Regions from separate parts of the Sporosarcina sp. resist genome, predicted to be linked through region 2. Evidence: riboswitches for the same ligand, from Rfam matches in the RefSeq annotation. Region 2 holds a riboswitch; each other region holds the start of a gene.
The links. A riboswitch is a leader RNA that binds a small molecule or an ion and turns the genes downstream of it on or off. The one in region 2 is predicted to bind thiamine pyrophosphate.
Positions count from the first base shown of each region.

Region 1: linked by a shared signal. The riboswitch ahead of H7992_RS01910 (thiamine phosphate synthase) and the one ahead of H7992_RS06490 (acetylornithine deacetylase) in region 2 are both predicted to bind thiamine pyrophosphate.
Region 3: linked by a shared signal. The riboswitch ahead of thiT (energy-coupled thiamine transporter ThiT) and the one ahead of H7992_RS06490 (acetylornithine deacetylase) in region 2 are both predicted to bind thiamine pyrophosphate.
Region 4: linked by a shared signal. The riboswitch ahead of thiD (bifunctional hydroxymethylpyrimidine kinase/phosphomethylpyrimidine kinase) and the one ahead of H7992_RS06490 (acetylornithine deacetylase) in region 2 are both predicted to bind thiamine pyrophosphate.

Region 1 is NZ_CP060287.1:381,714-384,755, forward strand. It holds gene thiO (glycine oxidase ThiO) at 1-1,082, opposite strand, end outside; gene thiS (sulfur carrier protein ThiS) at 1-19, opposite strand, end outside; gene H7992_RS01910 (thiamine phosphate synthase) at 1,066-1,671, opposite strand; TPP riboswitch at 2,094-2,202, opposite strand; gene H7992_RS01915 (YebC/PmpR family DNA-binding transcriptional regulator) at 2,276-2,995, opposite strand.
Region 2 is NZ_CP060287.1:1,304,366-1,307,407, reverse strand. It holds gene H7992_RS06490 (acetylornithine deacetylase) at 828-2,102, opposite strand; TPP riboswitch at 2,314-2,416, opposite strand; gene H7992_RS06485 (S-layer homology domain-containing protein) at 2,434-3,042, opposite strand, start outside.
Region 3 is NZ_CP060287.1:689,378-692,419, forward strand. It holds gene map (type I methionyl aminopeptidase) at 1-413, opposite strand, end outside; gene H7992_RS24565 (hypothetical protein) at 520-636, opposite strand; gene H7992_RS03355 (magnetosome magnetite crystal formation protein family) at 700-1,041, opposite strand; TPP riboswitch at 1,280-1,381, shown strand; gene thiT (energy-coupled thiamine transporter ThiT) at 1,462-2,019, shown strand; gene H7992_RS03365 (tryptophan-rich sensory protein) at 2,305-3,036, opposite strand.
Region 4 is NZ_CP060287.1:205,137-208,178, forward strand. It holds gene H7992_RS00940 (histidine phosphatase family protein) at 1-360, shown strand, start outside; TPP riboswitch at 737-842, shown strand; gene thiD (bifunctional hydroxymethylpyrimidine kinase/phosphomethylpyrimidine kinase) at 922-1,752, shown strand; gene thiE (thiamine phosphate synthase) at 1,745-2,404, shown strand; gene H7992_RS00955 (DUF3238 domain-containing protein) at 2,460-3,042, shown strand, end outside.

The sequences.
Region 1 (3,042 bases), 920 kb from region 2:
GTTCGATTGTTCGCTTCATGAAAAATCCCCCTTTTCGGATCAAATGCCTTAATCCGTTCTGTATTCACTTCATTTTCGATGATCAAATCACGAATCAAGCAGGCGGTTGCGGGCGCCAATAAAATCCCATTTCTGAAATGACCAGCTGCAATATACATATTTTCATTCCCTGGAATCCGACCGATATACGGTAAGTCGTCAACGGTTTTTGGACGTAGACCTGCCCATCTGTTCATAACAGGAAGGCGGGAAAGACCAGGTATAAAACGTTCCGCAATAGCACTTAATGCCAAATTACCGGCATCAGTTATCTGCAAGTCTGTATGTCCGTATTCCATCGTGGCCCCGATGACGAGCGTTCCACCCGAGCGTGGAATTACGTAACAGCCTTTATGGAAAAGTGTATAAGGTAATTGCATGCCTACCGCATTGAGTTGCATACATTGGCCTTTCACTGCGGTCATTTGCAGCCCTGACACAAGCTTGGCACTCGCTGCACCGCTTGCAATGACTAGATGTTTTGCGTTGATAACGGACGACGCAATGCGTATCTGATAGCCGCCATTTAACAGTGTGATTTCATCGACTGTGGCCTGTTCTGAAACAGTAGCGCCCAAACTTTTAGCCGCTGCGCAATATGCCAGACAAGCCTTTTCAGGATGAACATGAACGTCTTCTTCAAAAAGATACGCACCAAAAGCAGGAGGGGCGACATGTGGAATTCGTTCGCGAACTTGTTCAGCTGAAAGATGAACTGCGTTTTTCCAACGGGAGAGGGCAATTCGTTCTTCTTCGGAACAAGCAAACTGAACAATACCGCCAGCTGTATAACCGAAGTCCGCCCCTGCATCACGTTGGAATTCTGAATACAGTACCTGACTTTCTTGCGCGAATGAATAAAAGGTATCATTCAAATATTCAGAGTGAGCACCGAGCATTCCGCCAGCTGCACGGGTAGTCCCTTGAGCGATTTTATCGCGTTCAACAAGGTGAACTGACAAACCCTCTTTTGCTAAATAATAAGCTGTACTGCAACCAATAATCCCTCCCCCAATAACGACAACATCAACTGGTTGTGACATGGTTCGCATCCTTATAGGCTGTTGCTGCAACTTCAGGATTGTCACTGCCAAAAATGGACGACATCAATGCAATTCCTGCAACTCCGCCTTGATTTAATTGCGGAAGGTGATGCGGCTGAATTCCACCAATTGCGTAGATAGGAATTGCTAGCGATTCAACGATTTGAAAAAGCTCATCGGTTCCACGGGGGAAGAGGCCAACTTTTGAACTTGTCTCGAATAAATGACCATAAAGAATCCAGTCAGCACCTTCTTTATAAGCAGTTTCAGCTTCACCATAAGAGTGGACAGATCTGCCGAAGGAGATAGCCGGGAATTTTTTTTTGAGTAGCGTTAGCGGTTCGCCGTATCCGGGAAGTTGAACTTTGTTAATCCCGGTAATTGAAGCGACATTCGTTCGCCCATGGACAATTAGTTTAGTTGAATTAAAGCCAGATTCGATTAATTGTCGAATCAACGCTATTATTTCTGAATCCATTTTCGATTTCTCACGTAAGATGGCTGCGTCGATAAAAGGTTCGATTGCTAGCAGGGTATCAAGCAATTGGCTACGTTCCATTTTGTCATCTGTTACGGCAATTATCTTCATCGAACTCCTCCTTATCGAAAAGAAATAGTATATGTTTTCACCTGGGAATAGGGTCTAGTTTCAGGCGCCAACCCCTCGGGTCATAAGTCGTTTTACTGCGAGGGCTGAAGGACGCCCTCTTCGTAAACCGTCTTATGCCTGTCGGGGGCCTACAGGATGTAGGTCATGCAGCTGTTGCCACAGGAAGTGGCGCACTTAAGCTGCGTTCATTTGTAGCGGCGCCTTCCGCTTTTCTTGTTGTCTAGACTCCAGGCGCCAGCCCCTCGAGTCGCTTCAGTCTTGCCGAAAAGGCAAAGAGCGCCTTTATCGTCAAGCCTTCCAGCGCTTTTCGGGGCTAAACGGCGCCTTCCGCTTTTCTTCATAAAAAAAGACCACTTTCCAGGTATGGAAAGTGGTCTGTCGATGGCATTAGAATGCACTGATAGGAAGACACGCCACTTCCCTACGCAGGTACAAACCTGTTCAGGTGATAAGGGTAGCGGAGTGGAACTCGTTTCTCAGTCCTTTAAAAGGATTCCCCTAATGGTCGAATATGTTATGAAGTTGTCAATCTATTAGTAGCATAGCACGTCAATGGAATGAATGAAAGGATGAACAGTTGCGCTTAGTCGTCTAAGTGGACGTTATGATGCACTTGTTGAACATCTTCCAAATCATCCAGTACGTCAATCATTTTCTCGAATTGTGCTTGAGCTTCTGGTGACAGAGTCAAGTCGTTTTGTGCAAGCATTGTTATTTCAGCGACGTTAAACTCTGTAATACCGGCACTTTTTAAAGCTGCCTGAACAGCATGGAACTGGTCTGGCTCAGCATAGATGATGACCGATTCCTCTTCATCTAGAATATCACGCACTTCGACGTCCGCATCCATTAGAAGTTCGAGAACGTCGTCGGCGGACATACCTTCAATTCCGATAACTGCAGTCGCATCAAACATATAGGAAACGGATCCGCTGACACCCATATTACCGCCATTTTTACCGAATGCGGCGCGTACTTCTGATGCAGTACGATTTACGTTATTTGTCAGTGTATCGACAATAACCATCGAGCCATTTGGTCCGAATCCTTCATAGCGAAGCTCGTCAAAGTTTTCTTCTGAACCACCTTTTGCTTTTTCAATTGCCCGGTCAATAATCGCTTTTGGTACACTATATGTTTTTGCGCGTTCTACGACAAATTTTAGCGCTTGATTCAATTCAGGATCAGGCTCGCCTTGCTTCGCTACTACATAAATTTCACGTCCGAATTTTGCATAAATGCGACTCGTGTCCGCATCTCTTGACGCTTTTTTCTCTTTGATATTGTTCCATTTACGGCCCATGAATTTCCACTCACTTTCGATTAAGCATAGATTTACTACAATAAGTA
Region 2 (3,042 bases):
AAACATAGAAATCAATTGATACCGTATAAGTAATAGCTTCACTTATTTATATGTTGAAACACATGACTGCTTACTTTTGTGATAAAACACTAGAAGCCTTATGTACATGTGCTTTTGAATCGCTTTGGACTGAACGACTACTGCACCATTATCGGCATTTCTTGCAGCGTAGGATGCGACTTTGTCGCATCCTACGCTGCTTTTTCGTTAATTGTATGGGGGCCCTTCGTCCGCCGCTCTTCAAAGGTACAGCTACACTAAGTTCTGATGCTTTTGGGAACGAGTGAATAACTACATTCCTATCCATAAAGGGGCAGCCAAAGATGCAATTTTGGCTGCCTAATCCCACTCTATAGTATTTCCTTTTTGTATTTTAGAAAGGGTCACTTTCTATATGGCATCACATTGTTACTTGTATGATTTTTGCCAAAGTAAGTAAGGAAAGCTTGTTAAATGCAGCAGAGTGCCCGAAATTTCATCTTCGGGCACTTGCAACTTTTATAGAAAGGTAGTTATTCTTCCATCTTCCAAAGTAGTTGCATTTTCCACTTAAACATTGTAGGTATGTGGTGGACAGTTAGTTGTAACAGGATTACCGAAAAGAGTGTAGCTGGCATTTCCAGCCACATTTAACCCGCGGTAAAGGTGTTGTAATCATTTCGTCCAAAGCTAGCCGCAAATGTACAAGTCAAACGTAGACTTTTAAGCTTTTCTTAAGGTTTAGGCTGTCCCTTGTAAGGCGCCTTCGCTTAGTTTATATAGGCATCCATTTGTTCAACATGTAACAGTTTAATAGTAGTAGATGAATGGGGAGATTACTTGCACTCCTATTTTTTCGTATTACACCACTCATTTATAAATAACATAAGCGTCTTGGTAAATACCACTAATTCTTCAATGTTTATCTTTTCATCGACAGAATGTGCCTCTTCCAACTTTCCAGGACCGTAGATAACAGTTGGAATTCCTGCTGCTCCTAGCCAGCCCGCATCTGTTACTGATCTCGACATACCAATTATTGCAGGACTTTTTTCGGTTTGTTCATGACAATGCGCAAGAAGTTGAACAGCTGCATGGTCCGCATTCATTTCAAGCGCCGGAAATATTTCTCCACGTTCTTCAATCATTGATTTTCCACCCCAGCGAAAGTGAATGGGATTTTCTCTTAACCACGTGTCTGCTTTTGCTACATGGTTCAAATGCTCTTCGATTTCTTTTGTTACAGATTGATAGGTTTCATTCGGATAGAAATGAACGGTGATCCAGAGCCGACATTCATCCGCCACAAAAGCTGCATGCCTTCCTCCTTCTATAACTGCTGGATTAATAGTAGTGGTGCCAGGCGCAAAACCCGGATATTTTTTTGTCACAGCCCAGTGACGTTCTAAATCTTGTAATCCAGCAATAACCTTCATCATCTTTTCTATCGCACTAGCCCCATTAACCGAACCGCCTGCATGAAGCATACTCATCCTCATTGCATCATGGAAAACTTCCTTACTTTTAATCGTTATCCAGCCGGTAATCACACCACCCTGACCATGGATTTGACGATCACTGCCATCGACTACAAGTGCAAAGTCTGCTGTATAGCCTTTTTCCATACATGAAAGTGTTCCAGCCTCTCCCGCTTCCTCCCCAATGACAGTCTGAATTTGCAAATCACCTTTCAGTTCCACACCTAGTTCGTTTAATAATTTAACGGCTAGTAAAGTCGCCGCTACTGCACCTTTCATATCGGATGTTCCTCGCCCATATGCGTTGCCATCTTTAGTCGTTAGTTCAAAGACAGGCACAGTCCACTCTGTTTCATCCCCCACTTCCGCAACGTCTATATGTCCATTAATGATTAGGCTGTTATACAGGTTTCCATCCGTTCCCTTTTTAACGCCTACAACGTTCGGGTCGCCAGGAAATACATCCCAACTAACCGTTTCAAATTTTTCTTGTGCTAAAAAATCTTGAATATACCGCTGTACGCCTGTTGTATTTCTTGCCGGTGGACTAACTGTCGGGAAACGAACGAGGTCCGCTAGCAATTGCACTAACTCCTCTAGACGTTCATCAACTAGGTTACTAATTTTATTTTCCATTTTACTCATCCATCCCTTATCTATATTTTTGGTAGGTGAATCTATATACGTTGTAATAAAGAATTCCATTGAATTCACTACGGCGCTAGCCCTTGTAATGCGCCTTCGCGCAGTTCACTATCTTTATTTCATTTGTTCAACATATATACACTGGAACAGAAAACAGCCGCTTTCCATAATCGGAAGGCGGCTGTTTTCTACGTATATAAAGACATTGAGTGTAGAGTTTCAGCTGCTTCCCTACGCTAGTATGAACTAGATCAGGTTCGAAGGGTTTACATCTATGATGTGTCTCAGCCTAAACGGCTCCCCTAGCAGTATCTATTTAGTTTTTTCTTCTTCACAATGCATCTGTTCTTTCTTCCCCTTTAGGAAGATAGTTCGATAAGTCGATATCACGTAACCCGTTCTTTATTTTAGTTGTGTAACCTAAATTTTCATTCGATAAAAACGAAGCTTTTGAAGCAATCATTTCTTCTAATAAAGGCAAATACGTCGGATCAATATCTTTCCAAAGTTTGTACGAATTTATTAAATCCTCTAAAGTCAGATGCTTGTAATCATCGCCTTTATAGTCACGTAATGCGGAAATACGATACCAAATATCGCCATTATCACGAATCCAATCATCTTTATCCGCTACAATCGCTGTTTGTATAGCCTGCGCTGTATCTAAATACTTCTGATCACCGAACTCATTATAAGCCATGAGTAAAACGTTCATACCGCCCAACACATGATTCATAGAGGCATGTGTCGTTACTTGCTGTGCAATCGGGAAGTAATCCGCGATGTAGTAAGACTCGTCATTCACAGGAATGACGTTTCCTTTACTTTTTTGTGAGACTAGTAAGTCAGCATAATTACGCAATGGCTCTTTCGCATTCTCAATTCCAAAATCAGCACCACTATTATAGTAGAAAAGCGCGATTTGCTCATTAAAACGTGT
Region 3 (3,042 bases), 610 kb from region 2:
GCTTTAACTTTTGTCATTGCACGTTCAAATGCACTCTTAGCCACATCACATAATTGTTGTTTCTTATTATCGGGTGTACCGACAACAAATGAAATGCCAGTGTCAGCAAAATAACCATTGTAGGAACCTGAGACGTCAATATTAACAAGATCTCCATCTTCTATCACGCGGGAACCAGGCATACCATGGGCAACCTCACTGTTGACGCTGATGCATGTAAATCCAGGGAAATCATATTCTGCGATAGGACCTGAAATTGCACCTTTTTCTTCGAATAAGCGACCGCCGATGTCATCAATTTCTTTCGTCGTTTTACCAGGGACAGTTGCTTCTTTCATCGCTTCCCTGATTTCAGCAACAATTTTGCCGATTTTCTTTAACGCTTCAATTTCCTGTTCAGTTTTTGCAATCATTATGTTCAAATCCTTTCTTCCGTTCATTCTTTTCCATACCATACTATATCATATGGAGCTGAACAAAAAAGCCTACAAACTTAAAAAACGTTTGCAGACTGTCGAATTATTTCTTTGGGATTGTCGTACTTGTTACTTTTTTTTCTTTCATTACTTTGCGAACAATCGGATAGACGATAGGCGCCAATTTAATAGCGGTTTTTAATAATTTTCCAATATTCATTACGAATCACTCCTAAACACAGCATTTGTTACTTTTTTCCCGAATAGGTGGTTTTATAAACATTCACTTCAATACTTTAACACCTTGAAACACATTCCAAATTAGAATTGCTATGAGCAAAACTCCATAAACTAGCATGAATAAGACAGGTGTTAATTGCCAAAATCCAAAGTTACCACTAGGCATTACATTCAGGTCGTAGGTAAAGGAAAACATTGAAAAAGAAAAAATGATAAATCCTGCAATAAGAAGTACGACAGGAACAAGATGTGAAACGAGAGAGCGCTTGGCATGGTGTTTTACTTCACGGTCATCCGAAACGAAATAAATAATGACGGGTATAAGTAAAGGGGTGAAGAAGACACTAAAGTAGCATAGGGCGGCTAACAGTTTATTGTTCGACACACGAATCCCTCCATTTTAGTTTAACTATATATATATTGAGTAAATGAATCCCTAGATTAAACTTGGCGAAGAGGCCATACAAGGGTTAACTGGAGCCTGAGATTGGCGGCATCTCCTAGCGCCGCAGCGAATTTAATGGAATTCTTAATTTCAACATATATAGGATAATTATCATCCCTGTTAATCATCTTGCTTATAGGATCCCCATCTTATACAATGAACTAGACAACTAAATTACTGGAACCACAGGGGGAGCCTATTTGGCTGAGATTGGACAGCACGTCCTGACCCTTAGAACCTGTAAGATTATTCTTGCGTAGGAATGTGGATGGAAATTGACATATTCGATGTCCCATCTATTTCGGGATGTCTTTTTTTATGCCCACATCTTTCGCTGAGCTAGGAAAGGGATGAATTAATTTGGATCGGAAAAGACTTCAACTTTTACTTGAAATAGCTATTTTAGGTGCAATTTCATTTGTACTTGATCAGATTGGTTTTAAAATGCCACAGGGTGGCTCGGTTACGCTGTCAATGTTGCCGATTGTTGTCATGGCATTTAGATGGGGGATTGCAGGCGGTATGCTGACTGGCTTCGTCAGCGGGTTATTGCAACTGATGATGGGAGGCTATGTCTTTAATATAATACAGGCTGCGCTTGATTACTTCGTGGCGTACACGTTGGTTGGAGTGGCAGGTGTTACACTTGCATGGCTGTTAAGTAGTAAAGTAAAAGGCAACAAAGGCTCAATGGTTACAGCAATCGTTGTGGGGACAGTTATCGGTGGCCTACTTCGATACTTGATTCACTTCATTGGTGGAATTGTATTTTTTGCATCTTATGCACCTGAGGGACAGCCCGTATGGCTCTATTCACTCGTATACAATGCAAGTTACATGATACCTTCAATAATATTATCAGCAATTGTTGCGTCAATATTATTCACTACAGCACCGCGTCTTTTAGAGAGAAAATAGAAAATCGCCGTTCTGCCCAATGTGGGAGGACGGCGATTTTTTTAAAGGTAAGAAAGTATAAGTTGTTCTACATGGATCGATGTCTAGACTCCAGACGCCAGCCCCTGGGCCCACACGAAGTGGGTCATGCAGTGGGGAGGGATTGAGCTACATCCCTCCTTGTTGCGACAGGATGTCGCGATTTTAGACTGCCTTCCTTTAATTTCAGTCTTGCCGAAAAGGCAAAGACCGCCTTTGTCTTCAAGTCTTTCAGCGCTTGTCGGGGCTAAACAGTGTCTTGCACTTTTATTTAGGTGTGAATGACTTTCGTCTGAAGAACATGAATCCTGCGATTGTAGCTGCAAGAAATAGGGCTGCGGCAGAGACGAATAGTTCATCAGCACCGTTTTTTACAGTGATACCTATAAATGCCCATATGAAGACAGCACTAAATGCTATATCCGCGTAATGGTATAAAAAATGAAGTGCAATAGCGGTTGCGATAGTCAAGTAGATGACGGTCCATAGCGGGTCACTTAGTCCCCAACCAGACCATTCATGCAAAGTAAGGACGTAACTGATATTTGCAATGGTCGCGACAAAAACCCATCCTAGATAGACAGCAATCGGAACTCTACCATGAATATGACTATTTTTTATAGAATAAGTAAAATAAATGGTTAACAGTGTTAAAAGAAGAACCAGGTTGATAATAATTGTCCATCCGAAGAAACCAAAATGCCAAAGCAAAATCCAAGTGATATTTAATAGGCAGCTGAGCACAAACAAAACTACCCTCCGATTGAATAATGCATGATTAATGTTTACTGTGTTGCGCATAAAGCCGTATAACCAGATAGCGAGAAGCAGATAAATAACTGCCCAAATTGAAAAGGTATATCCTGCAGGTGTAAATAGTACCGGTAAACTATTAGAGATTTGCCCGGTTGTTTTTCCATTGATAGGCATTATATTCGCAGCTGCATTGACTAGAACGACCGCAATGAGCGAAAAGGTCATAATTATAATTCTAAACATATTTAA
Region 4 (3,042 bases), 1.1 Mb from region 2:
GAGCGGAAGAAGTTGCATGTAGAGGTGGATAGTCGGCTTATGGAGCGCGTGCTAAGTTCAATGGATTTCGAGGATTGGTTGATAAAGCTGGAAGATACGTTTTTTGACCTTCATCTAAAATATGAGGGTGGGGAATCTTCGAGTGAAGCGATGTCGAGGGTCTGTGATGTTGTGGATGAGCTGGGTGACGGTTCGCGGACAGTGCTTGTGACACACGGGAATTTAATGGCGCTATTATTAAGTTGTTATGATGAACGATTCGATTTTGGGCAGTGGCAGGCACTGACGAATCCAGACGTGTATGTTATACGGATTAAGGATGGGGACTCAGAAGTGGAAAGAATTTGGGGTTCTGAATAAAAAAACAGGCCGCTGTGATGTCGGCCTATCTAGGTTTTAGTGAATGTTAACCCATTGTAAGATTAGTAATAATGACCACTGCAATAATAACGAGTGCCCCGAAAAGACTGATCCACATGGATTTGTCGGGATTATTCGGTCTGCTGTCTGCTTTATGCATAAACTGCGCCTTCTTTCTGTTTATGTCATTAACTATACTCTTATCGACGATAGAATGGAATAAACTGTTACCACGTGAAACGAGTTTATTATATATATTGAACCTATTTGATGGAGTTTTTTATTTCCATTACTCTATGCTTCTATTGAAAATGGACCAAACATTCCCACAATCTCACACTAGATATGTTACACTTGCTACAAAGCTGAATAGTTTAACAACCACTAGGGGAGCCTTTTTTAGGCTGAGACGTGCATGAATGCGCGGACCCTTGGAACCTGATCCGGATTATACCGGCGTAGGAAAGTGGGTACGCCTTTTACGAATAGTTAAATGGCTAGCCGCTTTCTTACGCCACCGGGAAGCGGCTTTTTAGTATAAATAAAAGGGTGGCGAATCGAATGGTACGTGTGGCATTGACAATTGCGGGGTCGGATAGTGGTGGTGGTGCGGGTATTCAGGCAGACTTGAAGACGTTCCAAGAATTGGGTGTTTTCGGTACGTCGGCACTGACAGCGGTGACAGCGCAAAATACATTTGGAGTGACGGCGATACAGCCGGTTGACACCGCTATTATTAAAGCGCAAATACAGGCAGTTATTGAAGATTTTGATGTTAAAGCGATTAAGACAGGGATGCTCTTTTCGACAGAAATTATCTATGCAGTGGGAGAGGCGTTTCATTGGAGCGGAATTCCACTTGTCATTGATCCGGTGATGATTGCGAAAGGGGGTGCTTCATTGTTAGAAAGACAGGCGGTTGAAGCGTTGAAGACTGTACTGGTACCTCTTGCAGCTATTGTTACACCTAATATTCCAGAAGCAGAAGTGCTTGCAGGAATGGAAATAAAGACGAATGAAGACATAGAACGAGCGGCGAAACATATAATAGCGTTGGGCGCGGGGGCGGTTCTTATTAAAGGGGGCCACCGGAAAGAAGCGCCTTATGCGGAAGATCTGTTCATGGGGGCTGACGGGGAACGGTTCTCGGTTCGCGCACCATGGATTGATACGAAAGATACGCATGGAACAGGGTGTACGTATTCGGCGGCACTGACAGCGTTTTTGGCAAATGGGGAAACGGCAGCGAATGCAGTTGTTTCTGCAAAATGTTTTATCCACGCAGCAATTGAAGATGGACTTAAAATTGGTGGCGGCCATGGTCCGACGAATCACTGGGCATATGGACGCCGCGGTAACAAGACAATGGAAGGGGTTGTAGTTTATGGATAAGCAAACAGTTAACTTATATTTCATCATGGGTACAGTGAATTTGGCGGGACGCGACCCGTTACATGTCTTAGAAGAGGCGCTAAAGGGTGGTATAACGAGCTTTCAATTACGTGAAAAAGGGCCTGGTGCATTAACGGGTGAAGAATTGAAGGCATTTGCACAAGCGTGTCAGCAATTATGTGAACAATATAGTGTACCTTTCATTGTCAATGATGATATAGGTCTTGCGATTGAAATTGGTGCAGACGGTATTCATATCGGGCAGGAAGACGGATATATTTCAGCAGTGCGTGACAAGGTTGGTCCAGACATGCTAATAGGTGTTTCTACGCATAATGTAACAGAAGCGATTGCGGCAGCTGATGCTGGGGCTGATTATATCGGTCTAGGTCCAGTTTATGAGACACAGACGAAAATGGATACGCAACCGGTTATTGGTATCGAGACAATTAGGGAAGTGGCATCGTTGTTACCTGGCTTACCAATTGTTGCGATTGGCGGAATTTCAGAACGCAGAGCCGGTGCTATCATTAAAGCGGGTGCGTCAGGGGTAGCGGTTATTTCTGCAATTTCTGGAGAAGAAGATCCTGGAGAAGCAGCAAGTCGTTTAAAAGGTGCGGTCCTTCTTTCATTAACAGGTATTGAAATGTAATGTTTAACTGCTCGCGAAATATACCACACTTCCAAGTAAGGGGTGTGGTGTGCGGATGAAAAAGAAACTGTTTGAAATACAAACCGTTTTGCATAAGGCAGATCTAATCTATTTCACATGGAATGATGTCGGCGGAACCTACAAAGTCTATAGAGACGGGCATCATTTGTATGAAGGAACGGTCTCTGAATTTAGTGACGGTGATTTCAAGCATGCGAAACTATATAATTACTTAATCGAACGTGTTGAGGATGGTATTGTGATTGACGTTATTGCATTGCAAACGTCAGCATTTGCTGAACAGAAAAACAAAGAAAGTCCGCTTCAGTCACTTGTCATGACAACGATTGTCGCAAAGACGCAAATTGCATTGTCTTGGGAGGAAATTAAAGATGTCGCTGAATATGATGTCTACCGAAATGGGACGCATATGACAACGGCGGTCGGTAATTCTTACATCGACAGGGATTTTTCGTTGGATGAAATCTATACGTATACGATTAAATCTAAGCGGTCACTTGCGAAGTCGGAAGAACGATTCAACGTCTTTCAGTCGATTGTCTCCACTGTTTTTGGGCTGTTGAATCCGGTTTCGTCGAAGGCAGAAGCGGCGATTGAACAGTTTTCGGTGACAAAAT